Regions from separate parts of the Azoarcus sp. KH32C genome, predicted to be linked through region 2. Evidence: riboswitches for the same ligand, from Rfam matches in the RefSeq annotation. Region 2 holds a riboswitch; the other holds the start of a gene.
The links. A riboswitch is a leader RNA that binds a small molecule or an ion and turns the genes downstream of it on or off. The one in region 2 is predicted to bind cyclic di-GMP.
Positions count from the first base shown of each region.

Region 1: linked by a shared signal. The riboswitch ahead of AZKH_RS26995 (S8 family peptidase) and the one ahead of AZKH_RS06725 (hypothetical protein) in region 2 are both predicted to bind cyclic di-GMP.

Region 1 is NC_020516.1:3,819,533-3,835,048, reverse strand. It holds gene AZKH_RS26995 (S8 family peptidase) at 42-2,264, opposite strand; cyclic di-GMP riboswitch class I at 2,310-2,397, opposite strand; gene AZKH_RS17055 (MFS transporter) at 2,460-3,599, opposite strand; gene AZKH_RS17050 (NnrS family protein) at 3,809-4,996, shown strand; gene AZKH_RS17045 (RNA methyltransferase) at 5,003-6,058, opposite strand; gene AZKH_RS17040 (hypothetical protein) at 6,229-6,444, shown strand; gene AZKH_RS17035 (DUF423 domain-containing protein) at 6,458-6,835, shown strand; gene AZKH_RS17030 (hypothetical protein) at 6,882-7,319, opposite strand; gene AZKH_RS17025 (DegQ family serine endoprotease) at 7,337-8,797, opposite strand; gene AZKH_RS17020 (ATP-binding protein) at 8,874-10,232, opposite strand; gene AZKH_RS17015 (response regulator) at 10,229-10,891, opposite strand; gene AZKH_RS17010 (SRPBCC family protein) at 10,980-11,546, shown strand; gene AZKH_RS17005 (hypothetical protein) at 11,666-11,872, shown strand; gene AZKH_RS17000 (DUF6491 family protein) at 11,938-12,456, shown strand; gene AZKH_RS16995 (response regulator transcription factor) at 12,453-13,145, shown strand; gene AZKH_RS16990 (cell wall metabolism sensor histidine kinase WalK) at 13,135-14,541, shown strand; gene AZKH_RS16985 (potassium transporter Kup) at 14,551-15,516, opposite strand, start outside.
Region 2 is NC_020516.1:1,496,260-1,511,775, forward strand. It holds gene AZKH_RS06675 (DUF4011 domain-containing protein) at 1-1,868, shown strand, start outside; gene AZKH_RS26215 (DnaJ family molecular chaperone) at 1,883-2,497, shown strand; gene AZKH_RS06685 (hypothetical protein) at 2,818-3,090, shown strand; gene AZKH_RS26220 (hypothetical protein) at 3,207-3,539, shown strand; gene AZKH_RS06695 (hypothetical protein) at 3,881-4,495, opposite strand; gene AZKH_RS06700 (phospholipase D-like domain-containing protein) at 4,526-5,878, opposite strand; gene AZKH_RS06705 (integration host factor subunit alpha) at 6,772-7,143, opposite strand; gene AZKH_RS06710 (GNAT family N-acetyltransferase) at 7,196-7,714, opposite strand; gene AZKH_RS06715 (UPF0149 family protein) at 7,722-8,579, opposite strand; gene AZKH_RS06720 (endonuclease/exonuclease/phosphatase family protein) at 8,576-9,538, opposite strand; gene AZKH_RS06725 (hypothetical protein) at 9,823-10,353, opposite strand; cyclic di-GMP riboswitch class I at 10,421-10,505, opposite strand; gene AZKH_RS06730 (SWIM zinc finger domain-containing protein) at 10,767-12,512, shown strand; gene AZKH_RS06735 (hypothetical protein) at 12,639-13,139, opposite strand; gene AZKH_RS27200 (hypothetical protein) at 13,873-14,220, opposite strand; gene AZKH_RS06745 (hypothetical protein) at 14,265-14,852, opposite strand; gene AZKH_RS27205 (hypothetical protein) at 15,272-15,516, opposite strand, start outside.

The sequences.
Region 1 (15,516 bases), 2.3 Mb from region 2:
TTTGTGTCAATCGATTTTGGTCCGATTTTGTGCGCTAAGTATCAGAAATTACGACGGAAAATCACCGCGATGCCTGCGTCTTGCCGGCCGGCTATATGGTCGGCATTCTGACGCAGATCGAAAGTCAGACTGAGGCTCGATGTACGCGGAAGGGGTATGCCATAGTCAATTCCGAGACGCAGTTCGCGATGGGTGCTGGCGAGCGCGATGCGACGCGATTCGAATATCGGTTCCCCGTCCGCGTTGACATCGACCGGTACGCTGAGACGTCCGCTGCCGGCGTTGATGCGCATCGGGCTCGAAAACGTCAGTGTGAGGTGGTCGTCGTCGACGAGAGCGCCGCGGCCGATCAGCGCGAACGCGAAGGCATTGGCGCGTACGCTGTCGAAAGCGCGTATCAGGCCCTTGCCCTGCCCGTCGCTGCGCGCGACCGAATACTGGCCGGCCACCGTCACACTGCCGGTGAGACGATGGCTTGCCCACGCGCCGACGCTGCGGGTACGGGCGCCGTCCAAGCCCATCGCGTCGCCCGAGGTCGCGCCGAGGAAGGACCTTGCCTCGCTGACCTGGATCCATTGCAGTCCGGCCGAGGTGTTGTCGGTCAGGGCGTATTCGAGCTCGCCGATCGCGGCCCGTCCGCCTGGCCGGTTGGCGGCTATCGGAGGAGCGGCCGCGGGAGCGGCCGAGTTCGACGTGCTCGGCGATTCGCCCGAGGCAAGCACGCCGCTGCGAACGCGCAGTTTTCCGAACGCCGTGCCGAAGGCCAGTTGCGTCGAAGGGCGGGCGAGGCCGAGCCACGGGTTGTCGAGGCGCGGCCCCGCCGATGCGAGGCCGAAGTAGCTGCCGGCGAGTGTGCCGGAGGCAAACGCGACCTCGCTGCCATTCGCGAGCCGGAGGACGACGCTGCTCGCGACGAGGCGGGGGGCGTCGACGGGGGTTTGGACCCGCGTCAGGGCCGCATCGGAAACGGCCAGCAGCCGCGAGCCATCGGGGAGTTGTTGCTCGGTCACCTGCAGCGGATGCCCGGCTGCAGCGAGCACATCGGCGATGCTTTCGCGCGAAGGTGGGCGGATGCCGGCGCCGAGGTCGGCGGTGAAGTCACGGTTGAAGGCGTCGACCACGATGCCCTGGAAGAGGCCGGCGCGGGCCGCCGCGCGCAGGCCGCTCCAGGTTGCGACGGAGGCAGTGACGGCGACGCTGGCGGTGCCGCCGAAGCGTTTCGTCGAGCCTTTTCGTGCGGCTTTGCTTACCGGGATGGCGAGTTCGCCGGCAGGCTGCATGGCGCGTTGTACGTTCAGGAGCCCTCTGCCATACACCGGATCGACACCCGGCTCGCCGAGATCCGTGGCGGTCTCCAGGAGGATGGCTGCGACCTGTCCTGCCTTGAGCTGGGGCCACGCCCCTTCGAGGAGCGCAGCGGCGCCCGACGCCACCGCGGTGGAGATCGAGGTGCCGCTGGCGAAGATGTAGCTGCCGTCGGTCCAAGACGAGGCCACATTCACGCCGGGCGCGACGAGGAACCAGTTGGCGGTATCGCCGGCGCGGTTCGAAAAGCTCGCAATCCGGTTGTCGGCATCCGCCGCGCCGACTGCGACGATCTGGCCCTTCGCCCAGCCTTCCTTCGCATAACGTGCTGGCCACAGCGGCGATTCGCCGCCGGTGTTGCCCGCCGCGGCCAAGACCAGCTTGTCGGCCTTGACGGCCTTGCGCAGCGCGCCTTCTACGCCACCCCCGAGTGGGCTTTCGGCGCCGAGACTGAGATTGATGATGGACATGCCGCGGGTGGAGCTGGCGCGCTTGAGCCCCGCCGCGAGCGAGCCGGGCGTCGCCGACCCGCCGGCCGAAAAGATCTTGATCGGCAGGATCTTCGCGTCGGGGGCGATGCCGTAGCTGAAGCCGGTGCCGCTCGAACCTGCGATGATAGCGGCCACCAGCGTGCCGTGTCCGTCGTCGTCGGCGAGCGCGACATTGCGTCGGCGTGTGGCGTCGTACATCCGCGAGCTGGCGAGCTGACTTGCGAGTTCCGGAAGGGTGGCCTGTACGCCCGTATCCAGCAGCACGACTGTCGAGCCCAGGCCGGTCAGGCCGGCGGCATTGGCGATGTCGGCGCCGATTTGGGTGTGAGCGAGACCGTAGCGGATTTCCCCCTCGGTAAGCGGCGCCATCTGCAGTCCGATACCCTCGGCGAGCGCCTGGGGCGGGCAGGCAACGGCGAGCAGGAGCGCGAGCCGCGGCGATGCAAAGTGCATGGCATAGGGCTTCACCGTCGTATCCCCCGTCGAGTCGACCCGAAAGCGGCGGGTCGCCGTATCGGCAACCCCGCTGGCCTGTCTTCTCGGAGGATTTAGCCCGGTGGTTTTGCGGCCCCGTCTTTCGACGGGTGTGCCCTTGCTGCGCTCTTTTTTTCTAGCACGAGAGGGTGCGGTCCGCTATATCCATATTGTTGCCGTGGTCAAACGTCAGTCCGTCGCGCGCTGGCGCAGCAGCACGATTACCAGCGTCGCCGCGGCGAGCATCGCGCCGCCGAAGAAGGTCCAGGCAGCACCGGCGCTCTCCCATAGCAGGCCCGCGAGTGTGCTGGCGATGAGCATTGCGATGCCGCTGACGAGGTTGAAGAAGCCGAAGGCCGTGCCGCGCAACGGGGCCGGTGCGGTGTGGGCGACCATGGTCGCGAGCAGGCCTTGGGTCATGCCCATGTGCAGCCCCCACAACACGATGCCCGTGCCGAGGCCGAGCCATCCGGCGCCTGTCGCGAGGGCGAGGTCGGCAAGGATCAGGATCGCCAGCCCGGCGGCGAGCAGGTGAGCGTGATTCATGCGGTCGGCGAGCTTGCCGAAGGGGTAGGCGGCGAGCGAATAGACGATGTTCATGGCGACGAGCACGAGCGGTGCGTAGGCGACCGCGAGGCCCGCGTCGAGCGCGCGCAGTACGAGGAAGGCTTCGGAGAATCGCGCCAGTGCAAAGAGGGCGCCGACCGCGACGACCCACCAGTAGGCGCGCGGAAGGCGGCGCAGGCTGTCGCGGCGAAGCGGATTGACGACCGGGCCGGCGTGCACATGCGCGGGCTCCCTGACGCCGAACAGCAGCAGCGCGACGGACAGGAAGCCAGGGATGATCGCGACCCAGAACACTGCGCGGAAATCGTTCTGCCACAGCAGCATCAGGCCCATCGCCAGCAGCGGTCCGCAGAAGGCGCCCACCGTGTCGAGCGACTGGCGCAGTCCGAAGGCGGCACCGCGCGCCTCGGGTGGCGCGATGTCCGCCACCAGCGCGTCGCGGGGAGCGCCGCGGATGCCCTTGCCGACGCGGTCGATGAGGCGGGCGACGAGCACTGTGCCGGGACCCGCGGCGATCGCGAAGAGCGGCTTTGACAGCGCGCCGAGCCCGTAGCCCAGCACCGCGAGCGGTTTGCGCTTGCCCCAGTAGTCCGACAGCATGCCGGAGAAGATTTTGACGATCAGCGCCGTCGCCTCCGCGGCACCCTCGATCAGGCCGACGATGAAGGGGCCGGCGCCGAGCGAAGTCACGAGGAACACCGGCAGCAGGCTGTGGATCAGCTCGGACGAGACGTCCATCAGCAGGCTGACGAAACCGAGCATCCAGATCGCCGCGGGCAGGCGTACCGGAGCGGGGGCGGGCGGGGGGGATGGCGAGGAGGGGGCAGGCGGGACGGTCATCGAGGCGGAGGCGCGAGGACTCGCGGGCAATGAACTGCTTGCCATTCTGTCATGGCGCACCGCAGCAGTCGAAATAACCTGGATCAAGGATTGCGCCGCGTCAGCCATCTAGCATGGATCCAAATCCTCTCATGATCGAATTCGTCGCACTTCCTGCCATGAACCTTTCCGCGCATCCTCTGTGGCTCGTCGGCTTCCGTCCCTTCTTCAGCCTGGCCTTCCTGTCCGGCCTGAGCCTGCCCGTGTTGTGGGCGTTGATGTTCGCTGGCGTGCTGGCGCCGCCCGCGGCGAGCTTTTCTCCGACGCAATGGCATGCGCACGAGATGTTCTTCGGTTTCGGCTGGGCGGTGATGGGCGGCTTCCTGCTGACGGCGACGAAGAACTGGGTGCAGATCCGCGGCTATCACGGCCCCATCTTGATGACGCTGGTGGCGGCTTGGCTCTTCGAGCGCGTCGGCATGGCCTGCGGCGGTGCCTGGCCGCCGGCGCTGTTCTGGTTTTCGAACACCGTCTTTCTCGGCTCGATCGTCGCGCTGCTCTTGTGGACGCTGGTGCGCTACCGCAAGCAGGACAGCTTTCGCGACAACTATTTCTTCCTGCTCGTGCTGCCCGCCTTCGTCGCGGCGAAGGTGCTGATGCTCGACCCGGCGCATTTCCATACGGGCGTGACGGTGGCGCTGGGCCTGTTCCGCGTCGCCTTCCTCGTGATGCTCGAACGCACGCTAACGCAATTCATGAAGGGCGCATTCCAGGTGGACCTCCTGCGCCACCCGATGCTCGATAACCCGATCAAGCTGCTCGCGCTGTCCCTGGTGTTCCTGGATGCGATGCCGAAGGCGATGGCCGGCGCGCTGCTGGTGACGCTGGCCTTCCTGCTCGCCGCGCGGATCGCGCTGTGGAAGCCGCATCTGGCGATGCGTCGGCTGGAACTCGCGATCATGTACCTTGGCCAGATCGCGATCGTCGCGCAGTTGCTGACCGAGTTCGTGGCGCTGCACCGCGCGCCGGCGTGGGTCGGGAGTGTCTCGGTGCATCTCTTCACCTTCGGCGTGATCGGGCTGATCGTCCCGGCGATGCTGATCCGCATCTCGAAAGGGCACACCGGACGGAAGGTGGTGTTCGATGCCGGCGACCGCCTCGTCCTGTGGATCATGATTGCCGCATTCGTCGTGCGGATCGTGTTGCCGCAGCTCGCGCCCGCAGCCTACACGGCGTGGATCGGGCTCTCGGCGGCGGGCTGGTTCGCGTGCTTCGCGATCCTGGGCTGGCGCTACATTCCCTTCCTGCTGCAGCCGCGGGTGGATGGGAAGGTGCACTGAGACATGTCAGCGCACGGCGTCGTCGGGAGCTTGCGGGATGCGCCGACTGCGCGGCGGGGCAACGTGGAGGGCGCGGGCGCGCAATTGGCCGCAGCCGCCATCGATGTCCTGGCCGGCCGACTGGCGCAGCTTCGTCAGGATGCCGCGGCGCTGCAGCCGAGCGGCGATCGCGTCCGCATGCTCGCGTGTCGGTCGGCGGAATTCGCTGCCCTCGACCGTGTTGAACGGGATCATGTTCATGATCGCGTACTTGCCGGCGAGCAGGCGCACGATGCCTTCGATTTCGTCGTCGTTGTCGTTGACGCCCTCGAGCAACGTCCATTGATACTGGATCGGGTAGCCGGTTGCGCGCGCGTACGCTTCGCCCAGCTCGACGAGTTCCGCCGGTTCGATGCGCGGGGCGCGCGGCAGCAGTTGCTCTCGGAGTTCGGGACGGGTCGTGTGCAGCGACAGCGCCAGCGCGGGCCGGACGCGGCCGAGCGGCAGGCGCTCGAACACGCGGCGGTCGCCGACGGTCGAGAAAACCAGGTTCTTGTGGCCGATGCCGCCTTCGGTGCCGAGCAGATCGATCGCCTCGAGCACGTTGTCGATGTTATGCGCGGGTTCCCCCATGCCCATGAAGACGACCTTCTTGACCGGGCGTCGCGTGCGGGCGAGAACGACTTGCGCGACGATCTCGGCGCTGCCGACCTGGCGCAGCAGGCCGTCGCGGCCAGTCATGCAGAAGGTGCAGCCCACGGCGCAGCCGACCTGCGACGACACGCAGACGCCGTCACGGAGCAGCAGGACGCTCTCGACCGCCTGGCCGTCGGCCAAGTCGACGAGAAGGCGCGCCGAGCCGTCTTCGCCCGGATGTTCCGAGCGCACGCGGGCAAGGCCGGCCAGCTCGTCGGCGAGGGCGGGCAGGGCGTCGCGCAGCGGGGCCGGAAAGAAGTCTGCGGCGAGGCCGCGGCGCGTGGTGTCGAGCCGGAGCGCGTGCGTCCACGAGCGCAGCACCTGCTGCTCGTGGCAGGGCTTGGCGCCAAGGTCGCGCAGGCGCTGGCGGAGGTGTTCGATTCGCATGGGAAGGCGGATGTTAACATCGCTCGGGCGCTGCCGGTAGCGGCAACGTACGGGCGAACCTGGTCGCGTGCGTCCGCAGGGGCGTGCTGCCATAATCGCTTCATCCCGTGTGATGCGGGCCCGGCCCGTACGCCGCGTCGGCGATGGGACAACCATTTCTGGAGTGTCGCATGAGTGCCTGGAGCTGCCCTCACGATTTGGATGGCGTCTGTCAGCGCGTGAATGGCGCGCGCTGCGACCCGGGCATGCGCGGTTGCGTGCTCGAAGGCAAGGTGCGTTTCGCGCGCGACGAGATGAACCGCGAGCGTAAGCCGGTGAAGGCATCACCGGTGCGGGAAGAACAGCCGAAGGACGCGCCTCGGCCGGTTCGGCGTCTGCCTTTCTGATGAGGTCGCCGTCGTGACGGGCAGCGTGCTGCCAACGGGCCGTATGCCGCTGCTCGCGGGCAGCCTTCTCGCGGCGCTCGGCATCGCGCTCGGCGCCTTCGGCGCCCATGGGCTGCGCAACCTGCTGGGGCCGACCGAACTCGGCTGGTGGCAGACCGCCGTCCAGTATCAGATGTGGAACGCGGTCGGGCTCCTCGGCCTCGGTGCTGCGGGTGTCTCGCGCAGCGCGCTCCCGACAGGGCTGCTCGTGACCGGCACTCTCGTGTTCGCCGGGACCCTGTACCTCATGGCGCTCAGCGGCCTGCGCTGGCTGGGGATGATCACGCCGATCGGCGGGGGATTGATGATCGCCGGGTGGTTGCTGGTGGCCTGGCGGGTATGGCGCGCCTAGGAGCGAGCCGGGCGGGACCCGGCTCGCCGCTCGCGCACCGATCCGTTCAGGCGGGTTCGGAGAACTGCAGGTAGGGCCGGGTATCGGGGCCGATGCGGATGCGATGCATCTCGGTCAGCCCGTTGGCCTTGATCAGCACCGTGTAGGCGCCGTCCGCGAACGGCCCGATCGCGCTCGCGCCGTCGAGCGCGACTTGCGTGACCGGACGCCCGGTCGTATCGAGCACGCGCACCCGCGCGAGTGGCCCGGTCACGACGACGGCATGCGTGGCGGGCAACGCGAAGGAGTGCAGGTAGGCGCTGCGGCGGACGCCTTCGCTGCGCGCGCCGGTTCGGCTCGCCTCGTCGAACTGCCGCGCGGGTGGCTGCGCGTCGTCGTCGTCCGCGTTCGCCGGTCCGAGGTTGCCGAGCGCGAAGCTCGCGGCGGCGAGGTGCAGGAAGTGCTGTAATACGCGCCGCGAGATTCGGTGGTTTTTGTTCTTCATGCGTCTCTCCATTGAAATCAGCCGAGATCGATCGGCACGAAGATGCGCGCGTCCTCGCGCTGGATCAGCAGCGCCACATGCTTGCCGGCGCCTGACAACTGCTTGCGCAGCTCTTCCGCGCCGGTGACCGGGCGGCCATTCACGGAAATGATCACGTCACCGCGCTGAATGCCGGCCCGGGCCGCCGGGCCGCTGGCATCGAGCACCAGCAGTCCGCCCTTGGTGTCGGCCTGGCGCTGCTCCTCGGGCGAGAGCGGGCGCACAGCGACGCCGAGGCGGCCGCGGTCGGCCGAGCCTTCGTCATCGCTCGCCACCTTCGCCGGCTTCTGCTCGCCGACGGTGACCGTCACGTTCTCGGTCTTGCCCTTGCGCCAGACTTCGAGCTTCACAGTCTTGCCCGGTGCGACCGCGGCGACCTTCGGCGGCAGTTCGGCCGAAGACGCGACCGGCTGCCCATCGATCTTCAGGATCACGTCGCCCGCTTCCAGGCCCGCCTTCGCGGCCGGGCTGCCGGACTCGACGCTGCTGATGAGCGCGCCGCGCGCCGAATCCAGGCCGAAGGACTCTGCGAGCGCCTGGTTCACGTCCTGGATCGCCACGCCCATTCGGCCGCGCGTGACCTTGCCGTGCGCGAGCAGCTGATCCTTCACGTGCGCCGCGACATCGATCGGGATCGCGAACGACAGGCCCTGGTAGCCGCCGGACTGGCTGTAGATCTGCGAGTTGATGCCGACCACTTCGCCGTTGAGGTTCAGCAGCGGTCCGCCGGAGTTGCCGGGGTTGATCGCGACGTCGGTCTGGATGAAGGGCACATAGCCTTCGTCGGGCAGCGAGCGCGATTTCGCCGACACGATCCCGGCCGTTACGCTGTTCTCGAAGCCGAAGGGCGAACCGATCGCGAGCACCCAATCGCCGACCTGTGCGCTGGCGGGGTCGCCCAGCGGGACGGTCGGGAGGTCGTGCGCGTCGATGCGCAGGACCGCGATGTCGGTCGGCTTGTCGATGCCGATCACCTTGGCGCTGAATTCGCGCTTGTCGGTGAGCTTCACAGTGACGTGGTTGGCGTCGGCGACGACGTGGGCGTTGGTCAGCACGATGCCGTCGGGGCTCACGATGAAGCCCGAGCCGAGGCCGTGCGTGATCTGCTCGCCTTGTGGCACCTGGAGTTGCGGCCCGAAGCGGCGGAAGAAGTCGTAGAAGGGATCCTCGGGATCGAGTCGGCCCAGCGGCGACTGTCCCCGTGCCGAAGTCTTCGTCGTGCCTTCGACGCTGATGTTCACGACGGCCGGGCCGTAGCGCTCGACGATGCTGCGGAAGTTCGGCAGCGCGACGCCCGCGGTGTTCGAAGCGGGCGCCGTGATCGCAGGCAGCATGCCGGCGTGGGCCGGCGCCATCGAGCGGACGGCCTCGTAGCCGCCGAAGGACAATGCCGCCAGCGCTGCGGCGGTTGCCGTGAGCTTGATTGCCAGAGTCTTCATTTCGGGCTCCTGTGAAGTAACGGGCGGAGGTGATCCGCGACGTTGCCAATTTAGCGGGGCCCGGCTTAACGCAAACTTAAGGATCGGGGGAAATTCCCCGCGGCGGACCTTCTGGCGCTGCCGGCGGGAATCCCACCGATACGCGCAGGCCGCCGAGCGGCGATTCGTCGAGCACGAGCCTCGCGCCGTGGCGTTCGGCGATGCTGCGCACGATCGCGAGGCCCAGTCCGCTGCCCGGCTGCTCCTGCCCCGCGGGGCGATAGAAGCGGTCGAGCACGCGTTCGCGTTCGTCCAAGGGAATGCCCGGGCCGCTGTCGCTCACGCTGAGCCAGCAGCTCGTGGCATCGGTGCCGGCGTCCGCCTTGACCGCAACGTCGACGCGGCTGCCCTCGGGCGAATAGCGGATCGCGTTGTCGATCAGGTTGCCGACCAGCGTACGCAGTGCCGCCGCATCGCCCATGATGGAGAGCGTGTCGTCGAGCGTTTCCGCCCCGAGATCGATGTGGCGCGCGTCGGCCACCGTGGCATGGTCGGCGAGACTCTGGCGCGCGACATCCGCGAGCCGCAGCCGCATCTGGGGCGAGCCGGCCGCGCCGGGCTCCTGGCGCGCGAGCGTCAGCAACTGCTGCACCATATGTGTCGCGCGCTGCAGGCCGGCGCGCAATTCGCCCATCGCGGCCTGGCGCGTCGCTTCGTCGCTGGCGCGTTCGCATAGCTGGAGCTGGATCTGCAAGGCCGCGAGCGGCGTGCGCAATTCGTGCGCGGCGTCGGCGACGAAAGCCCGCTGGGCGCTCAGGGCCTGATCGAGGCGGCCCAGGAGGCGGTTCAGGGCGGTCACCAGCGGCCGGGCCTCTTCGGGTACGCCCTCCGGTCGCAGCGCCTCGAGGGAGTCCGGCCGGCGGGCGGCGACTTCGCGCGTGAGCCGTTCCAGCGGACGCAGGCCGCGCCCGACGAGGTACCAGATCAGGATGCCCAGCAGCGGGATCAGCGCCAGCGAAGGCACGAGCGTACGGAGGGCCGCACGGGCCGCGATGCGACTGCGCACCGCCATTGGCTGGGCGACCTGGATCACGTGGTTGAGCAACGGAATCGAGAACACGCGCCAGTCGCCTTCGGTCGTCTTGACCGTGTTGTAGCCGAATTTCGCGAGCGACGGCAGCACGCTGTGTGGATGCGAGAGGTAGAGCTGCACGCCGGTTTCGTCCCAGATCTGGATCACGAAGTCGAACGAGGGCTCGGGCGGTGCGAGCCGCGGCCTGTCCGGGCCGCCGAACTGCTGGTCGCGCAGCGACAGCGCGAACTGCCGCAGCTGGTAGTCCATCAGCTCGTCGACCTCGTTGCGCGCAGTGTCGTAGGTCGCGATGCCGCCGATGGCGAGCACGAGCACCACCGCGCCGAGCAGCGACAGGAGGAGCGTCCGGCGCAGCGACCTCATGCCGGCTCCGCCACGTAGTAGCCCACGCCGCGCATGTTGCGGATCCATTCGGCGCCGAGCTTGCGCCGAAGCGCGTGGATGTGCACCTCCACGGCGTTGCTTTCGACCTCCTCTTCCCAACCGTAGATGCGCTCCTCGAGCTGGCTGCGCGACAAGGGCCTGCCGGGCTGTTCGAGGAGCGCGCACAGCAGTGCGAACTCCCGGGTCGAGAGGCGCACCGGCACGCCGTTGAGCGTCACCGCGTGGCTGGCCGGATCGACCTGCAGTGCGCCGAGCGTGATTAGTGGCTTCGCCTGGCCGCGTTGGCGGCGGAGCAGGGCGCGCACGCGCGCACCGAGTTCGTCGAGATCGAAGGGCTTCACGAGATAGTCGTCGGCCCCCGCGTCGAGCCCGCGCACGCGGTCGGCGACAGCGTCGCGGGCAGTCAGGATGATGACCGGGACCGCCTTCCCGGCAGTACGCATATGCTTCAGGAATTCGATACCATCGCGACGTGGGAGCCCGAGATCCAGCAGCAGCATGTCGTACGGGTTGTCCTGCACGGCCAGTTCCGCGGCGATGCCGTCGCGCACCCAGTCCACGGCATAGCCATCCTGGCGCAGCGCCTGCTGCACGCCGGCGCCGATCATGGGATCGTCTTCGATTAGCAGGAGTCTCATCGTGGGCGTAAGGTCGAAAACGCGTGTGGCCGGGAAGTGCCGGGGATTCTAATGGACGGATCCGTCATCAAGAAGAACGAGTGGGGTCATGGTGGATACTTTCAGGAGCGGGCTGCTCGCGCTGTGCCTATCGTCGCTCGCTTGGGTGGCTGTGGGCGGCAACGACGCAGTGCCGGCGGTCGAAGACCGGGAGGTCCATGTCGAGCGCTCGCGCCGCGGCTTCAGCGTCGATCTGCAGATGCACGCCCCGGTCAGCCAGTCGGTGGCCTGGGCGGTGCTGACCGATTTCGACCACATGGCGGCTTTTGTTCCCAATCTCAAGTCGAGCCGCATCGTCGAACGCGGCGAAAATGCGCTCAAGGTGAACCAGAGCGGAACGGCGCGCTACGGCATCATCATGATCGATTTCGAATCGGTGCGCGACATCCGGCTGGTCCCCGAGCGCGAGATCCATTCGCACGGCGTCGGCGGCAACGTCAAGCACATGGAAAGCGTCATGCACCTCGAGCCGGAAGCCGACGGCACGCGCCTGCAGTACCACGCCGAGGTGGAGCCCGATTTCTGGTTGCCGCCGTTGATCGGCCCGTCGATGGTGCGTCACGAAACAGCTGAGCAGTTCTCGGCGATCCTGCAGGAAATGGCGCGCCGTCGTTGATCGGAGCGCTGCTGCTAGATTTAATTTTCTTAATGCTCCGGCAGGATTCTCCTTAATGCGGCCGGGTTCAGACTGCTTTCACGACGACGCCATCGTCGATTTCACTTAGGAGAGTTGTAATGAACGCCAAGCTTCTGAAGACCCTGGTCGCCGCCACTGCCGCTGCCGTCGCCCTGTCCGCCAGCGCCGTCGCCTCGGCTGCCGATGCCACCGACACGACCGCTGCCGCTCCGGCCAAGCACGCCAAGAAGGCCGTGAAGCACACCGCCAAGAAAAAAGCCCCGGCGAAGAAGGTTGCGCCGAAGGCTGCTCCGGCCGCTCAGTAATCGGTCTGCGACACCCGGACGGCGACCGCCAACCGCACGCCTGACGTGGACCACGGGAACCCAACATGGCCCCGTTCTTCCAATCGTCGTGGTCGCGAGCTGCGGTCGCCGTCCGGATGCGCCTTTGCGCCCTGACGGCCTGCTTATCGATGGCAGCCGTCGCCATCGCGGCCGGTGCGCAAGCGTCGGGAGGGAACGCTCCTTCCCCCGTCTCCCCTGTCGCGGTACCCTTCGCAGCCCCGAATGCCGCACCGATGCGCTCGGTCCGCGTGTTCCGCATCTACGGCTGGCGATCTCTCGAACCGCGTACCGCGATCATCTGGCTCGGTGTCGATGAGCCTTACGTACTGAAGGTGCGCGGCGACTGCCGTGAGCAGGATCAGTCGATTCCCACTGCGCTCGCTCTGCGCGACTCGCACCTCGTGCCCGGTCGCGACCGCCTGCAGTTTCCGTCCGGCGCGTGCGTGATCGATAGCCTTGTGCGGGCCGACCGGAATAAACTGCGAGCCAGTTCGATCACTCCCGCCGCGGCGAACGCCATCCGCCTCATCCAGGAAGCCCCGCCGCAACGCAAGCCCCGATGAAAATACTCCTCGTCGAAGACGATCCGCAGCAGGCCCGTTACATCTGCAAGGGATTGCAGGAGGGCGGCCACACGGTCGACGTCGCCGGCGACGGACGCGAGGGGCTGTTTCTCGCCACCACTGAAACCTACGACGCGCTGGTGCTCGACCGGATGCTGCCGCGCGTCGATGGCCTGACGGTATTGCGTACGCTGCGAGCGTCGGACATCACGACGCCGGTCGTGATCCTCAGTGCGCTGGGCGAGGTCGATGATCGCGTCGCGGGCCTGCGGGCCGGGGGCGACGATTACCTCGTCAAACCGTTTTCGTTGATCGAGCTGCTTGCCCGGCTCGAAGCCTTGCAGCGGCGTGGCACGCCCGCGGCGCGCGAGAGCGCCGAGCGCACGCGGCTGGTCGTGGCCGATCTCGAAATGGATCTCCTGCGCCGCGGCGTGTCGCGGGGCGGCCGGCGCATCGAGCTGAAACCGAAGGAGTTCCAGCTGCTGGAATTCCTGCTGCGCCATTCGGACCAGGTCGTCACGCGGGCGATGCTGCTCGAAGCGGTATGGAATTACCATTTCGACCCGCAGACGAACGTGATCGACGTGCACATCTCGAACCTGCGCGCGAAGATCGACCTGCCCGGGCTGCCTCCGCTGATCCACACGGTACGCGGCGCCGGTTACCGGCTTGGTGCCGATGCCGCCTAGGCCGCTCGGCGCGCGTCTGCGCGCCTGGCTCAACAGCCCCTTCCATCGCTTTGCCGTGGTCCTGCCGGCGGCGATCGCGCTGATCGTCGGGGCCTTGTTCTACCCCTTGTTCCGCGAAGCCGAAGGGCATATCCGCGATGAAGTGCGTGCGGCCATCGCGCTCGAGATCAGCGGCCTCGAAGAGCATTACCACGAACGCGGGCTGCCCGGCCTGCGCGAGGTGCTGCAGCGGCGCATCGATGCGGCGGCCGACCAGGACGCGGTCTACCTGCTCACCGACCGCGATGGCAAGCCCGTGATCGGCAACCTGCCGGAGTGGCCGGCCGGTGCCCGCGTGGCGGACGAGAGCTGGTTCCATGTGCGCGAGGCCGACGGCAGCATTCTCGAGGGGCAGGTGTTCCTCCTGTACGGCGGAGACCGTCTGCTCGTCGGCCGGCACTCGCCGCTCGAATCCTTCCAGCAGCGCATGGCGTGGCGGATGTGGGGCTCGGCAGTGCTGATCATCCTCGTCGCCGGCGTGATCGGGTGGTTCTTCATGCAGCACCTGCATCGCCGCCTCGAACGGCTCGCGCTCGAAGCGGGCCGGATCCAGGAGGGGCACCTGTCGCAACGTCTGAGCCTGAGTCCGCGCGATGACGAACTCGACGTGCTTGCACGGCGCTTCAATACCGCCTTTGACGAGATCGAAAGGCTCGTCGACGCCGCCAAACACGTTTCTTCCGCGATCGCGCACGACATGCGGCGCCCGCTGATTGCGCTGCGCCAGGCCGTCGACCAGGCGAGCGAGGAGGGGGACACCGATCCCAGGTTTCGGGCACGACTCAAACAACTGGGCGCGCATACCGACGAGCTGCTGCGGACCTTCGCCGCGTTGCTGAGCCTCGCGCGCATCGAGGCCGGCGCGCACGGGCCGAAGATGCAGGAAGTGGACCTCTCCGCGATCGTGCACGACGCGATCGACCTGTACGAGCCGGTGGCCGACGCCCAAGGGCGCGAACTCGTCGGTCGCTGCGGGCCGGCGGCGGTGCGGGGCGACCCGGACCTCTTGTTCCAGGTGCTGCAGAACCTGATCGAGAACGCGCTCAAGTACGGCGCGGGGACGATCGAGGTCAGCGTCGGTACGGACGCGACACGGCAGGTTGTCCTGCGGGTGCGCGACCATGGCAATGGAGTCGCTGATTCGGATCTGCCGAGGCTTTTCGAGCGCTTCTATCGAGCCGATGCGAGCCGCAGTGCACCGGACGGTGCCGGCGTCGGCTTGGCGCTCGTGAAGGGGATCGCCGAGGCTCATGGCGGCAGCGCGTCGGCCCAGCATGCGTGGCCGGGCCTGGCGGTGGAAGTCGTGCTGCCCGCGGCCGGGGAGGCAGTGGCCGTGCGTCCGACCGAACTCGCCTGACCGGCGCGGTCAGATCACGAGTTGCGTGCCGAGCTCGACGACGCGGTTGCTCGGGATCTTGAAGAAGTCGGTGGCGCTCGTGGCGTTCTTCGACATCGTTGCGAAGAGGCGCGCCCGCCAGCCGACCATGCCGTGTCCCGACGTTGGCACGATGGTTTCGCGCGACAGGTAGAACGAGGTCTCCATCATGTCGAAGGATTCGCCGAAGCGCTTGCATTGCGCGAGCGCGCTGGGAATGTCCGGATCTTCCATGAAGCCGTAGCGCACGATCAGGCGGAAGAAGCCTTTGCCCATCGGATGCAGGTAGAGGCGGTCCAGCTCATTCACGGTCGGTGAATCGGTGGTCTGCACCGTCACGAGCACGACGCGCTCGTGCAGGATCTGGTTGTGCTTGAGGTTATGCAGCAGCGCGGAGGGGACGCCTTCTTTCGTGCTGGTCATGAACACCGCCGTGCCCGAAACGCGCAGCACGTCCTTGCCGACCGATTCGAGGAACGCGTCCATCGGGATGCTGAGCTTTGAGATCTCCTGGCCGAGCAGCCGCCGCCCCTGCCGCCAGGTGGTGAGCACCGTGAAGGACACGAGGCCCGCCGCGATCGGGAACCAGCCGCCTTCGGGGATCTTGATCGCGTTGGCGGAAAAGAAGGCGAGGTCGATCAGGAACATGCCACCGGCGACGAGCGCGACGAGCAGCGCATTCCAGCGCCACAGCAGCAGCATCACGAAGGCGATCAGCACCGTGTCGATCATCATCGTGCCGGTCACGGCGATGCCGTAAGCGGCGGCGAGGTTGGACGAATTCTTGAACCCGAGCACCAGCGCCATCACGGCGAAGTAGAGCGTCCAGTTGGTGAAGGGCACGTAGATCTGGCCTTCCGAGGCGCCCGAGGTATGCACGATCAGCATGCGCGGCAGCAGGCCCATCTGGACGGCCTGGCGTGCGACCGAGAATGCGCCCGAGATCACCGCCTGCGA
Region 2 (15,516 bases):
AACAGGTCTCGCTGAAGTGTGTAGGCCTAGCTTGTCCGCCCGCCGGCCACAGCGGCGCCCGGGTGGCCGATAAGACGGAGATGGCGCTTCTGGAGCATCTCATGTCCCTCACCCTCCCGAGAACGCCGGTTCGTCAGATTCTCAGAAGAGCAGGCAAATCCGTTCAGGAGCTCAAGCCCTGCTTCATGATGGGCCCACAGGCGGTGGCACAGTTTCTAGAGCCTGGTCATTTGGAGTTCGACATCGTCGTGATGGACGAGGCATCGCAGCTAAAGCCCGAGGAAGCGATTGGGGCAATTGCGCGGGGCAAGCAACTGGTGGTGGTCGGCGACCCGAAACAGCTACCGCCGACAGCTTTCTTCTCGCGACAGAATCCAGCGGGGGATGGCGACGACGGTGGACAGCAAACCGCCGCCGAGGACGCTGAGAGCATTCTCGACGTCTGCATGGGCCACTTTCATCCCGTCAGAACGCTTCGCTGGCACTACCGTTCTCGCCACGAGTCATTGATTGCGTTTTCCAACCACTATTTCTACAACGGCAAACTTTTCGTATTTCCGTCGCCATATCCTAAGAGCAAGGCGTTGGGGCTGCACTACATACCGGTACCGAACGGCATCTACGAAAACCAAATGAACAAGGTCGAGGCCCTTCGCGTTGTCGACGCTATTGTCGAACATATTTCCTCACGTTCCGAAGATTCTCTAGGCGTGGTGACCCTCAACATCAAGCAACGTGACCTCATTGCGGAACTCTGGGAAGAGCGACGCAAGTCCATCCCGCAAGCAGAAGAGTTTGAACGGCGCTGGGATGGCGAGGGCATGGGATTGTTCTTCAAGAACCTTGAAAACGTTCAAGGTGATGAACGGGATTGCATCCTGATTTCGACCACCTTCGGTAAGCCAGCGGGGGCCAGTGTCGTTCGTCAGAACTTCGGTCCAATTAGCCGACAGGGCGGGTGGCGCCGGCTCAACGTACTCTTCACGCGGGCCCGCAAGTCCATTGGCATGATTACCTCGATGCAGCCTGAGGACATCATCGCGGATGGCAGCACCCCCGAGGGAACCAAAGCCCTCCGCAACTACCTCGAGTACGCACGCAGTGGCATTCTTCCGCAGGAAATCGAAACTGGCCTCGAGCCCGACAGCGACTTTGAAGTCTCTGTAATCGACTTGCTTGAGTCGTGGGGATACTCGGTTACACCGCAGCTCGGTGTGGCCGGCTTCCGCATTGATATTGCCGTGAGACACCCGCGGTACCCATCAGCGTACTTAGCGGCAGTGGAATGCGACGGCGCGACATATCACTCCGGTGTTTCGGTAAGGGACCGAGACCGGATTCGCCAAGAGATTCTCGAAAGCCTTGGCTGGAAGGGGAAGATTTGGCGAATCTGGTCGACAGACTGGTTCCGGAATCCGCTCTCCGAGGCCAAAAATCTCTATGCGTTCCTTGAGTCGCTGAAGGATTCGTCTGTTCCCGCCGAGTTCGTCGTCGAGGAACGCCGCGAATTGGCCGAGCCCCCTCAGGATGAAGAGCCCACCCGCGCAGCGACCACTGTGGCGACCCTCGACAAGGAGGAAGCCGCAATCAACATTCTTGATGAGGACGAGGAAAACCTGGAAGTTGAGGTCGGCGACCTCGTGACATATTGCGGCGCTGGCGACACAGAAAATGAGCCTATCACTGTGCGCATCACCAGTAGCCAGAGTAATTTCGAGCAGGGGCTGCTCGCATCGCACACGCCGTTGGCGCAGGTCTTGATGGGTGGAATGGTTGGAGACACGGTCGTGCTTCGGGTGCCAGGGAAGTCGCCGCAGCAGTTCATTATCAAAACAATTAAGCGCCCTCAGGCTGAGATGTCCAACTAACCGATAGCTTTCTGATGTCACGGACCCGACCCTACATTCAAGAATCGGCGAAAGAGCTGGAGACACTTTTTGAGAGCGTCAAAGACGACCTCCCGAAGGTGAAGCGCATCCTCGCGGAGCTAAAGCACCGTTCAACGCCGTCCGCCGTTACTCTCCGGGAAAAGGTCGAACGGCATCTAAAGGGGGAAGCGAAGACGAGTAAGTCGCATGGCCCCGGACGAGCCGATGAACCTCCCCTTCCGGAGCAGCCGTCCCACCATATCGTCGACTGCAAGGGCTGCAACACCAGGATTCGGATACCGGTTAAGGAGGTGTGTGTCGTCTATCGCTGCCCGAATTGCCACCTATCATTTGAAGCGGAGTACCGAGGCGGCGTGATGGAGATTGTGTTCTTGCCTGCGCAACAGGAGGAGCACATCACTGAGGACTCAGCGCGTTCAATTCTCGGTGTAGCTGCGGGTGCCCCGTTCGCTGAGATAAAGACTGCCTGGCGGCGGCTCAGCCAACAATATCATCCGGACAAGCACCAAGGTTTGCCAGAACGACTGAGAAGGGCTGCAGAAATTGAAATGGCGCGTATCAATCGAGCATATCAGGTACTTGCGCGTGCGTCCGCCGAAGAGTTTTGATAGGCGAAGAGCCGTCTCCTAAGTCATGCGCTCGGCGACGTTGGGGGCGGGGTCATCGGAAGACGCGAAGGGTCTGGAAGGCTCGCGAAATGAATCCCAAAGACCTGGAACGTCTCGTGACGCGCCAGATGCCGTGCGGCAAATACATGGGGCTAGGAGTGGTCCAGCATGAGGCTATCACCGATGGCTACGTAGAACTCTTCAGTGAGGAAGCGTAGCCTGTGTAGCCATCGAGTGTTATTCGGTGTGACGAAACGGTGAAAGTTTCTCGAGCCAGCCAAGAGCCGATGAGTATAAGAGACCGTGTGCTATCACGAGTGATGGTATTGCCTATCATCGTCCTCGGTGGTTGCGTATTCCTGCCGGTGACGACGACCGAGTATGACGCTGAGTGCGATATCACCAAGCGGCACATGGTGCTCAAGCCCCACCAGGTTGAAGCGTTTGTCGGGTGCCAAGACGAAGGTTGCGCCGCCTTGCTGGTTCTCGCTGGCGCTGTTACGGCAACGTCGGTCGTGATATCGGGCAGCGTCGCGGTTATCGGGGAGGCCGTTTACTGGCTGGAAGCCAAGAGGCAGTGCCGCATTAGGTGACAGTCGCTGTAGGTGAGGACTTCGAACCTGAAAATTTTGACCGCGTCCAAGAACGAAAGACTGTGCCGATGACGGCGGCTCTTGCACGCGGAAAGGCTGACGGAAGGAGGCGGAGAATGGGCAGCTCGAAGTTGGCATCAGCTTTACACCTGCTGAGTACCGGCGTGCCGCACGAGGATGTCGCGAAGAGGATGGGGGGCTCACCTGAGGCGTTGTATCGCATGCTCACGACCGAAATTCCGTCGGACAGCGACCAGGTGGTGGAGGGCATGATTGACCAGATATCTCAATCCACCCGTTGGGCTGACGCTGCGATTGATGATGCGCTTGCGGCTGTCGAGTCTTCAAATCAGCGCATCGCCGATATGGAATCAAGAAGGAGGGGAAAAGCGGCGCCGGACCTGGAGGCCGGCGGGGCTGAGCCGGCGAACCGTTTCGTGGCAACTTGACGAAGCTTGGGATTTCGCGTTGCTCGACCTTGGCTGCGATGCCTTGCCGCCTCAGCATCGAAGCCAAGCGCCTCGACGGTCGGGTGGGAGTCGGCAGGCAGTTCTTCATTCCAGCCAACAACAACGTACTCGCGCGTTCGCCGTCAATCGTGGGTGCCGGCTCCATGTCCGAGGGAGTGCGTGTGCAACACCTACGCTTTGACAGCAGTCTTCGTGCAGCTCCACAAACAGCCAGCAGTTGCCCGAACAGGGCCTCTGGCAGCTGGGGCTTGGTTCAACCTATTGAGCCAAATTGGCGCTATTGGCGCAATTGATTGAACCGCTGCGGCGCGGCATGAGCGCTAGGCGAACGCGGCTTCAATGACCTGATGATGATTAGCGAACAGATGGGGAGAGACGTCTGGGTGCTCCGCCAAGGCATGGCCGCGCGTCAGAAAGATTGCTTTTTCGTCATTGAACCCGAAGCCGAAATGGGTTTCCTTGCCGCCATTTCGTGAAACGAGGCCGCCCATCAGCGACTGCATCTCAGGATTCGTGAACAGCAGCATGACGGTTCGCCATGTCGAGGCTTTGGCTTTCGAGCTCAGGGGGTTGGGTGCATACAGGCCATGCACCAGGAAGAAGTCGGCCTCTTTGGGAACTGCGAAGGTGTTGAGCCACAAGTAGTGCGCAAACTTCTCCAAATTGGTCAGCTTGGCCTTGCCTGGCGTGCCCGGATAGGCGCGGGAACTCTTGACCTGGAACGTCGCAACCTTGCTGCCAAGGGGACTCAGGCCCTGGTCCGCCTGCTCCTCGCCCTTACCGTCGGTGTTGCCTTTCAGCAAGGCGAGGTCATAGCCTTTCTGCTGCCCGGACAGCGGGATGAGCACGCTGTAACCGTCCTTCTTCGGGAAGTGCTTTTGCAGGCATTCTGCGGCGGCCAACTCCGGGTAGTTGAGTGTGAATATCGGGTTCATAGCGGAGTGTTTTACCGGAAAGGGCGCGGGTTACCGCCAGTAGGCGTAATTAAACAGGGCGTCCAATTCCGAGAGGCTGTCGAGGCCCAAGGCTATGCGTGTTTTTTCGGCATCCTTGCAGAACTTGGCGTAGAGGGCATCATCCACCTTTTTCAGGTCAGGCTTTTCGGGATATTGCGTGAAGCCGGCCATACGCATACCCCGGACTGAATTCTTGTTCATCACAGCGAACCGAGTTGGCGCGCTGGAGTGCAGGATTTCGGAAGCAACATTCATTGCGGCTCCCTTAACTTTTAAAAGCGCCGTCTTCACCAGGTCGTATGCCGGGCCTGCCGGGAGTTTGGGATTTGCCCGCAAAGCATTGTGGAGCGTGACGAGGCCAGCCTTAAACTCGGCCGCATCATCCGCCATGAAGGACTTGCCCCGATGCAGGCCGCCAGAGTGCCAACCGCCTGCCAGTAGCTTTTCGTACCGCATGAGGAAGGATGCAGGACTGGCATGCTTCATTGTGCGCAGCGCAGTGAGGCAGGTCTTGGAATGGGTCAGGCTGTCTTTGCGCACAACCTGTTGAGCGTCAAATCCCTCCTGGCTCTTGTCGGCCCTCATCCGAATGAGCCAAGCTTGAAGGGTTGGCAAATAAGGCCCGCCCCGTGAGCCAGAGACCGGGGCCTGTGCGCCAAGGTGTTGCTGCCAGTCCTGTTCCGCGTATTCTTCTGCCGCCTGGTGGTGCAGCTTGCGTATCTGGTGCTGAATTCGATACTCGTTGAGCCTCTGCTGCGTGGCGGGTTCGAATTCGCCGGATGCCACCTGCGCCTCTATTTCAGCCGAGATAGCATTGGCCAAGGTATCGCAGGCTGTCTCGGCCATCAGCGACAGCTCGTGGTTTGAGCACAGGCCACCTGCTGTTAGGTTTGCCGAACCGATAATCAGCGTTGAACTCCGGTCCTCGTAGTGGAAGACATAGGCTTTCGGATGCATGGTCCGTTTACGGGACTTCCCGCTTACAAAGAAATGTAGGTGCTTGGGATACCTCTTCGATAACGCGTGCAGCGAAAAAAGGACTGGCGGTTCAGTCTGGAAGAAATCAAGGCCGACAACGACTTGGGCCCGCACGCCCTGCTTAAGCGCATCTTCTAAGGCATCCTTGACTTCAGTCCACCCGCTTTCGCGAGCGAAAGCCACGACGCACACAAAGCGGACTGCTTTTTCAAACAGAGGCAGCACGCTTTGTGCGTGGTCTGGGTCCCGAGTTCCGTTGAGGATTAATTCGATATTCGCTTGCAGCGGACCCGAAGCGGCAGTAGCACCCTTCGGCTTGGGGGCGACTTCTTTTGGCTTGATAGTCCGAATGGCCGGGGCATTTGCAGAAGTTAGTAGAGGCATTTCGGCATCGTGTCATATTGATTCCGGGTGCCATCATTCTACTCCCGCCGCGGGAAAACTTCCCCGCCCGGTTACCGATGCAGGCAGGCCAGCCGCTCGAGTTCAATCGCCTCATGGAGGGGCCTCATATTCGAAAGGGCGCTGCCCGCAGTGCCGTCCTGCTCCGCCGCTCCTGCTCGGTCGCCCATGCCTCTGGGACCAAGGTATCGGCATTGACGGCGAGGGAAGGGGGGCTGCCAGTATGTCCCGCAGCGTGCGCTGCGCCAGGAACATGTCGTCCGCAATTCGGGTGGCCACAGTTGGGGAGAGGATGAGCCGGATGGCCCGCCGGGCGCACTTGAAGACAGCACGCTTATAGGTCCCGAAGACGCACGTTCGAGCTGGTCCGAGGCCACATCCCTGTCGATGGTTGCAACCATCCGCTGCACTTGGTCGAGGTCACCGGCAGCCTTGGCTGCGGTGCGTAGGCGATGCATCTAAGGCTATCGGTAGCGTCTTTGAGATTCGCCTTTGACGGTCCGCTGAATGGTGCACTGCGGTCATGCGATTTTCGTGACGGCTAATGACCGGAGTGGGTCGGTTGCAGGCATCGGTTCGCTTCTGCAGTGGTTACCCGGTCCGAGCTGTAACCGGATAGTCCGGAACTCCGGGAGGCAGCTGTCGGGCCTCGCGGTCGTGTGACTGCTGACGTGATGAATGGTGGTGTAAAGCTCGGATGAGCGGCATATGCAGTTACGAATTGTCCCACCACTTGAAGACGCGGCGGCTGGCAGCGACTCTGCGTCCAGGCGCTCCAGCTGGAGTAACGAGGTAACCGTCGATGGTGTGGGCGCTCGGAACAGTGCTGAGTTGTCGCATCCGTGCGCCGTATGTGCGAGGTGTCATCCGGGGGCTTAAACACCCTCCGCGACGACCCGACGCCCAATCCTCGACGTCCCGGTCACTCCACTGACAAGCCCTCGCGTCTCCAACTTCTTGCTCGCAAGCTCACCCACAGCAATCTTCAGCTTCTGACTTGGATGGAAGGTAACGACGCGCCGAGCGGCAATCACCGCCCCTTCGCCGGTCTTCGGGTTGCGCCCGGGACGCTCAGGCTTCACGCGCAACTGAAATCCTCCGAATCCCGACAGCTTGACGTCATCACCGGCCTCGAGTGCGGAACTGATTTCCTCGAAGAAGGCCTCGACCATTTCGGCTGCTTCGCGCTTGTTGAGGCCGACATTGTCGACCACGAGTTGAATGAGGTCTGCTTTCGTGAGTGTCATTTTCTTGCGTTCAAAATCCTGTCCAAGACCATCTCGACGGTGCGTGTCCGGCCTAAGGTGACACCGTCTCGAACTCAGGCTGGTAGCGCACGTTGCCCGGCGCAAGCGGAGCCTCTGAAAGCTGGGCGACCAGCAAATATTCCGCCGGCACATCGAACTGCGTCGTGATGCCGAACTTCGCTGCTGGGCGGTAGCCGAACCGCGGATAGTAGTCTTTGTGCCCGAGGACCACGACGCCGGCGAAACTCTGTTCGCGCAGATATTCCATTCCCGCTCGGACTAGCGCACTCCCAATCCCGGCATTTTGGAATTCTGGGAGCACAGCCATTGGGGCAAGCCCAGCCAGTCGCTGCGCGGAGGCGAGCATATCGGTGAAGAGAATGTGACCGACGACCCGGTCGCCTAGGACAGCCACGAGGGAGAGCACGAATTTTGCGTTCTCTCGCAGGGTGTCGACGAGGTCGGCTTCCGTAGTTCGCCCGAACGCCGCGAGGTTCACCTCGCGGACCGCGGGGATGTCCCGGGGAAGTTCAATGCGGATGGTAAGGTCGGCGAGCAGAGTGTCAGTCATGTTGGTATCAGTGAAGGACTCGGGAGCCGCCGCAGCACGCGTTGAACGCAGCGCCACTGCCGCAGGGGCAGAGCTGTCCCGTCTGGGGGGACCCCGAGGGCATGGCAGCCAGTTGACGTTCAGCTTGTTCGGGCAGGGCGGCGCGAATTCGTTCCTCGAGAAGTTTGTCGGCAATCTTGTCGACGGCGTCAGATATCTGGCCAGTGAGCTTTTCACGTTGCTCGGCTGTCATGGTCAGCGCTTCCTCGGCGGGGCTGACGTCATCCGCTCCGAGCAGGTATATCGGACGAAGCAACTTATGACCCTCGCTCGACGCAACAAAGGACGCCCAGTCGTGCGCGAAGCGTTGAACAGCCTGCATGAAGCCGTAACACCACATTTCGCCATCGAAAAAAGGGCGTCCAGCGATTGTTTCATGCGCGACCAGAGGCGAAAAAGCGTAGTCCGGGTCGTCGAGGTCGTTCCGAATGTCCTCGAGAAGGCCTTCAATGAGCGACACGATGCGGCTCTCGTGCTCGGAGTCCTTGAAGGCGGGCGCGCCAGTCCCGTCCTCGGACCAGACGCGGGGCAGCCATTCCTCGAGTGCCGGCTCTCTGGGGCCAATCGCGATGGCGCTGAGGTAGCCGTGAAGCGTATCCAAGGCCATCGTAGCGCCGGTCTGCGATACGGACTCGAGGAAATCCGAGAGCTCGTTCAGCTCGGCGGTGACTAGAGGCTGGATGGGCATGAGTGTCGCGAGGAAGGGTTTCTTACGTTGGGCATCGGGAATTTGCGCACGATGCGGGATGGAAGTGTACCCCACGGGTGCGAAGGCACGTGCAAAGCGTGCCCCGGCCGCAGACGAAAAATGCCTTTCAAAAATCACCGAGACTGCTTTGAGATTCGTGCGTAGACGGGCCGATGGTCGGACCCGATGCTTGGGCCGACGCCGCTCTCACTGACATACCAATCCGCTGTCACGAGCACTTGGTCGATGGGAATCAGCGGCAAAGCGGCGGGCCACGTGGGCGCGAGCCCCGTTGCGCGCCGCAGTCCCGTCGCATTGAGGCTTGCCATTACCGACGACCACGGGGTCGCGTTGAAGTCGCCGACAACCATGGACGGGAGTTCGGTCTCTGCGGCCCATTCAGCTTCGGCCTCGAGCAGCTGGGCGCGACGGAAATGGTGCTCGGGGCTGATTGGGGGCATGGGGTGAATCCCGGCAAGCGCGATGGTCTGTCCCTGCCACGAAATGTGGGTCCGAATGTGGAGCGGCTGCACTTCTGTTTCGCGTGAGTCGGTGTTGAGCAGCGGGTATCGCGACAGGATGGCCAGACCGAATGGACTCTCATCCGGCGTGATGATGCGGAAGGGGAAGTCGTCCCAGCGTTGGAGTTGTGGTGCTACGGTCGGCGAGACTTCCTGGATGACGACGACGTCGGCGTGGATGCTCTCGACCCAATTTAGGAGTGGCGTCGTGTCTGAGCTTCCGACATGGATGTTTGCGCTGACCACCGTGAGTGTCTGCGTCCCGCTGGGTGAGAGGGTGTCTGCGCGCGGGCCGGGCCACGCGCCACTCACGAAGAGGGCCGCGAGAGCGGGGATTGCCCAACCATGCTTCCTGCGCCAGAGCAGTACGGCTCCGCACAAGACTCCGACGGCGAGGTACAACCACTGCCAGTGAGCGGCGAGGTCAACGAGCCAGGCAACGCGGGTAGTACTGTCAGACAGGACGGCTGTAAGAGGTGCGGTGAGCGAGCCGGCAACACTGGCAAGGAGGCCGACCATGGCGCCATCGGCGCGATAGCGGGTCAAGAAGTTGAGGTCGAGCCGTTTGACATTCATCGTGCTGCGCGGAAAGGCGCGGGTTTGTGGAGGGAGACAGCGCCGGTTCCGCTCTTGTCCTTCATTTCCATCGGTTCGCCGGAATGCTCAGCGGCGCCGAGGTGTCGTGCGCACGTTGAGCGCAGTGGAGATGGACGACACGGTGCCACCTCGGCCCTAAACCTCCTCGGCGATAGCTATATCCTGCTGTGCCGCCTATCGGCACGTAACGGCACGCCGCGGCATCAGCAGGCCCCTGCGTGCCCCACGAGGAGGATTGCATGCAGAGTCTGCTGGATATGCTATCAGGACTCTTTTTGCTTCATTCTAAAATCTGCGACAGCCTTCTTATTTGCGGCAAGAATGTCCTTTACAGCCTGAGCCTGATGCGACGAATCGAGGCCCTTGCATGCGCAATATGAAGCCACAATTGTCTTAGCTCCCTTTGCAGTTAAAAGCCACTGGATATCCCCGAGGCCCCATGTGTGATGGTCGTTTTCTTTAAGCTCCCGTTTGCCGCGCGCATCTAGTCTGATGTAGCCGTTTTCCTTTAAAGAATACAGACCCTCCTCAGCGACGATGAGAGCCTCCCGTCGAGAAAAATATCGGTAACCGAAGAGCGAAAGTTTTTGGGCGATACCGTCGCCCGAGGTAACAGTTTCGGTGGTCATAATCAGCAAGCAAATTGCTGCGTGCGGTTGCAGGTCAAATCGCCGCATGCAGTCTGCTCGACCATCGATGTTTGCGGCGAACCAGATACCCACGAGAACGCCGGCAGCGAGACCGGGCGGTATGGCCTCAGTGGGGTCGTAAGTATTTTCCTTTTCGGTGCTCACTGACATTCTCCTCGTATGCTACAAATGAAGTGAAGGATGAATGCAGGGTATGCCCGCCATAATTGGCGGCGGCAGCCCTGCGAACATAGCTTCACGCGTTAGTCCAGTAGCTTTGCGTCCCGCCGTTTCCGCGCGGTTTGCCCTTTTACAGTGGGCATGCTATCCGGAACGGGTACTGTTGCCAATAACTTTTGCATGCAGATTTCAATGGAAGAGGTTGCGCTAAACAGCCGCCTATGGCGGCATTGATTTGCGTCAATATTCCTGCTGTCGAGTCGCATTATTCGCCGATGCGGAAGGGTGTAAGTCGTGGGTAACGATTCGAAGTCGCCTGAATGTGCCTCGACGGTGGGGCTCGTCGGCACGCAGCATCGCAGTAATAATGAATGCCTCGCCCCACGCACATTCCGGACATGGCCCTGCAAGACATCCTGACTCTTGAGCTCCTCGATGAGTGCGCAGATGCGCGTACCTTCAGCCGTGGCGAAACTTACTTTCGTGACGGGAGGGTGACGACGCTTGAGGAACGCGACGACGTCCTTCAGGCTGATGTCGAGGGCACGCACCGCTACCACGTCGAACTGTACGCAACGGACAGCGGGGAACTGGAGTTCGCATGCGACTGCCCTGTCGGGCAGGATGGCGGTTTCTGCAAACATGTCGTGGCGGTCGCCATGGCGTGGCTCGCGAGCAGCGGGGAGGGGGCGTCCGACCACTCGAGGACCACGCCGGCCGAGCGGGCGCAGACTGAGGACGAGCAGATTGCGGCTTACCTCGCCACGCTCGACGAGGTTGCTCTGCGCGCGCTCTTGCTGGAAGCGGTCGGCCGGGACGAACTGCTTCGCGACAAGCTTGTGATGGCGGCAAGGGCGAACTCCAGTTCGGACCTCAACGGCCTGCGGGCAGTCGTGAAACAGGCCACTGACACCCACGGTTTCCTCGACTGGCGCGAGGCCGCAAGCTACGCGTATCGGCTCGACGACCTCGCTGAGCTGCTGGAGCGGCGCATCGAGTTCGGGAGCGTTGGGCTCGTCGAACTTATCGAGGAAGCCATTGCCGATGCCGAAGAGGCTTTGCAGCAGATTGACGACTCCAACGGCGAAGTCATTCCTGCCATCAAACGTTTGCAGCGGGTCCATCTCTCTGCGTGTAGCGTTCTGAGGCCAGAACCAGTCGCACTGGCCCGCAGACTGTTCGAATTCCAGATGAACGGGGAGTGGGACACGTTCTCCGAGATTCTGCCGGACTACGTGGAGGCTCTCGGAAAGGAGGGATTGGCCGCCTACCGGGAAAGAGTAGAGAAGGCGTGGACTGAGCTGCCTGCATTGACCCCAGCAGACTACCGCGGTGTTTGGGAATCGCGTCGTCACCGCGTCGAGGACGCAATGGAAAGCTTGGTGGCGCTTTCCGGTGATATCGATGCGATGGTCCGAGTGAAGGCAAAGAATCGCTCGCACCCCGGGAGATACCTTTCACTTGCCAAGCTGTGCCGGGATAACGGTCGCGACGAGGAGGCGTTGAAATGGGCGGAGGAGGGGCTGGCGGCCTTTCCCAATGAGCGCATCGACGACCTGGTTGCGTTCTGCATCGAAGCATACCTGCTGCGAGGGGATGCAGACCGCGTGGAAATCTTGGCTTGGGGGCGCTTCGAGAAGCAGGCGGGGTGCGAGCCGTTCTTCCATTTGCTCGATGTGGCCGACAAGATTTCGCGACGGGATGGGTTACGCGAGCGGGCCATGGCGCATTTGTGGGCGGCGGTCGCGGCGGAGGAGAGCGCCTGCGGGAAAAGACGTGCGCGATGGGAGCGCCCCAAGCGAAGTGACCTCGTCTCTATCTACCTTCGCGAAGCGGACGCAGAGAAGATGTGGGAAGCATTCTGCGGCGGCGAGACCGATATCCGGTTGTGGGGCAAGGTCGCCGCGGCGCGGGGCCGAACGCACCATGAAGATGCGATTGCATTGTACAAGCGGCTGTTGCCGCACGTCGTGGAGCAAGGGAGTCATGGCTCCCGATACGATGCTGCGTTCGACGTCGTGAAGGCGATTCGGATGCTTAGACTTGAGAACAAACAGCGGGTCATCTTCGGGGATGAGTTGGCCGAGATTCGGTTGCAGTGGAAGAAGAAGCGGAATTTTCAGAAGCTGTTGGATACGCTTTGAGGATGAGCTCCCCCTAAGTATGCGGCGAAGTCGCCTCGGGGGCTGTTGGCCCTCTGAATGACCTGTGGGTGCAGCCAAGTACCAAGACATTCAGCGAGCCAGGGTGGCGGTCTAGAGTGTTAATTTTTAGTCACGCCATTGGCAGATTTTTATCTCGTCCATAAATTGCTCTATAGTAAGCTGGCAGAGGTCCTCATCTATAGCCTTGGGGTCTGGATTCACAATTCCCACGGAAATAGCTTCCGCAAGAGCTGCGGCGATTAGCTCCGCGTCGGGCAAATGAGCCTGTTCGCGGGAAGTCAGCCTACAGGCGTACTCATTGTCTTCAAATCCAACCGCAGCGCGATAAGTAGGAAATCTCTCTTGGTGTTCACGATACAGCGCTGCTAGAACCGAATTGCTAGCCACTTCCATCGATAGCGTTGCTCGGGTTGTTTCCTCAGTGACACTTGCAATTTTGTCTGCAAGTAGAGTCTCAAATCCTCTCGGACAAATTGTTATTGACTCTTTTAAGTTCCAATTGTCATACAAAAGCGGATTGGCTTCGTCGTTGTCATTGAATATAAGATTAAAAATGTGCGTGGACTGGTAGTCTTGCGTCTCGCTCGAGTTGGCTTGCATGGGCATGAAGGGCTCCAAGAAAGTAGTTTTAGGATGAAGCTCGAAGGTTGTACTTGTGCGATGAATATTCGCGCACGAAACTTTGACGCCTTCCTATCGTCCCTCGCGGTATGACCCGTACCATTCGAGATGGACGGCATGAATGGCTTCAATTAGGTCTTCGTTGTCTGCTTGCTTGCGAAGTAGCGACAAATGCTTCCGGTCCAATATGTCGTAGGTGTCATCATTGTCCAAGTAGGCGTGGATGGTCGATTGGACGTCATCAGGGTTAAGCGGTTCTCCGTCCAGGTATTGAAACCCTCCTGCATCTCCTGAAATGATTGCGATTCCATCCCGTCCGTTTCCCCCGAGCGCGTAGCTCCAAAGGGCCATTCCGCTGAAATTCTTGGTGTCGCTACGGGGGGACGTTTTGAGATTCATAGAAAACTCAATCAGTTGTTGAGGTGGCAGTTGCATAGCCTGTTGTGATGCGGGCTAATTGTCGGGCTCACATGACGACGCGAGGAACCGGCTTGAGATAAGTGTAGCGAACCGGCCGCGAATCAAGAAAATTGGCGGTTGCTATTCTTAGTGCAATGATTGATTAAGGTGAAATCCGTGCGTCCGTGCAAGAGGATGTGTGTCAGGAAGCGCAATGGCTATCCGTCCGGCTTCACTCAGCCACGAAACTGCAGGAAATCCGATTGGTGGTAAACATGACACTGTCCGCCCCGTGGGGCGGGCAGTGCAGTCGCCAAGCTTATGCTGCGTACTCGGCGAAGGTTGACGCATTTACCTTAGTCAGTATTGCGTTCAGGCCGTCATGCTTACCTTGCGTAAATGCAATAAATGATTCCAGAAACTCGCCTGCAAGCACCGGTTCCTGTTTTTCGAGCAGTCGGTAGACTTCATCGGGCGGAAACGAAAATCCACGTTCGGTGAGGATGCATTTGTTGATAAGACATTCGGCGTAACGGTGACCATCTGCGTATAGGGTCGCGGTCGTTTCATAACTAAAACGGCCCATATCGGGAATATCAATTTCACCGCGCGCCATCCCGGACCATTGATTGCCCGTATGCGTATAGATGCCAGTTATGATAGACATAGGTAATTCTCCGAGGCGTGAATGGTTGAAAGATATCTGAAGTGTTAGTCCGCGCTTCCAAGTGGGAGACCAATGCGCTGGGCAGTTGTTGCGACCGAGGACGGCGAACTGTTCCGCCAAATTTGCTCGAGTGCATCCACGAGAGCAAACCGCTGGAGCAGCGTCAGTGAACGCAGCTTCAGAATGAGGATGGCGACAGGGCTCCCAGTCTCGCGCTGAATCGCGTCAAAGTGGTCAGCAAAATCGGAATCGACAAACTGGATGTCAATGCTGGCGACGCGAGCATTGCAATACGCGTCAAGGAGCATGCTAATCTCAGCCTCTGTGAAAAGGCCACTCATGCACGATTGCGCGGCCTGTAGGAGCAGGAAATATCGCTCCAACGCGGTATCGTGAACTTCAGCAGCAGAGATGCCTCCAGAAGCGCGCCGCTGCATATTGTCGCGAATATAGAGACGGCGGTCAGCTGCGGCGAAAATATCGTATCCTGTCTGCCCGTACTCGGACTTAATAGCGGTGTAGAGGTCGCGCGTATAGAGTTCATCCTCATAGCCGTACATTCCTATTGCCCCGACCTCGCTGAGTGCATGAAAGCCGGTCTGCTCGAGTTGCGAATTGGTCTGAACGTTCATGTCTATCTCCAGATTAAGGTGAAATTGAAACGTGGACTGCTTTGATTCGTCGTTATGAACAGTTTACGGGTGGTTGGATGAGCCGCGAAATTTGGCGGAAATGCATTGCAAGTCATGGAAATATAAAGGAAATATCCGCCAAAGCTGTTTTTCGGTAAGCGCGGCGGTGCCTTAAGGAGGCGCGCAGCGCGTAGTCAAGGTTGGATTCGCTCCTCTTGAGGGCCGATAGCGCTCGGCGGGGGAGCGTCCTCATCACGTGAGACAACCCATGGCGCACGAAACCTGAACAGGTGTGTCATCGCTAGTCTGGACGCCCAAGGTAGTGAGTTCGAGCGCGTCTGGTCCGGTTTTGGATATCTATGCATTTCTTGATTTTGCAAATAAAACTATAGCCGGCTAGAGTATGTGCTGCAAAAAAACTAATGGTTTAGCGCTCTCATCAGGAGCGATGTAGTCATGGCGTTTATGTCGGTCCCGAGCGCTGAGTCTGACGTGGCAGGACGTATCACCGACAACTCCTCCCGCTCGAGCGTCAAGATTCCGACATAATCGGGTAAATATTGATGGTCGTTTTCGTCTAATGGAAAAGTCGTTCCGTACCACAGGTGTGTGCAATATTGCGCACGACGTTGTAGCAACGATTGGGTGTTCGGCGGTCTCACAG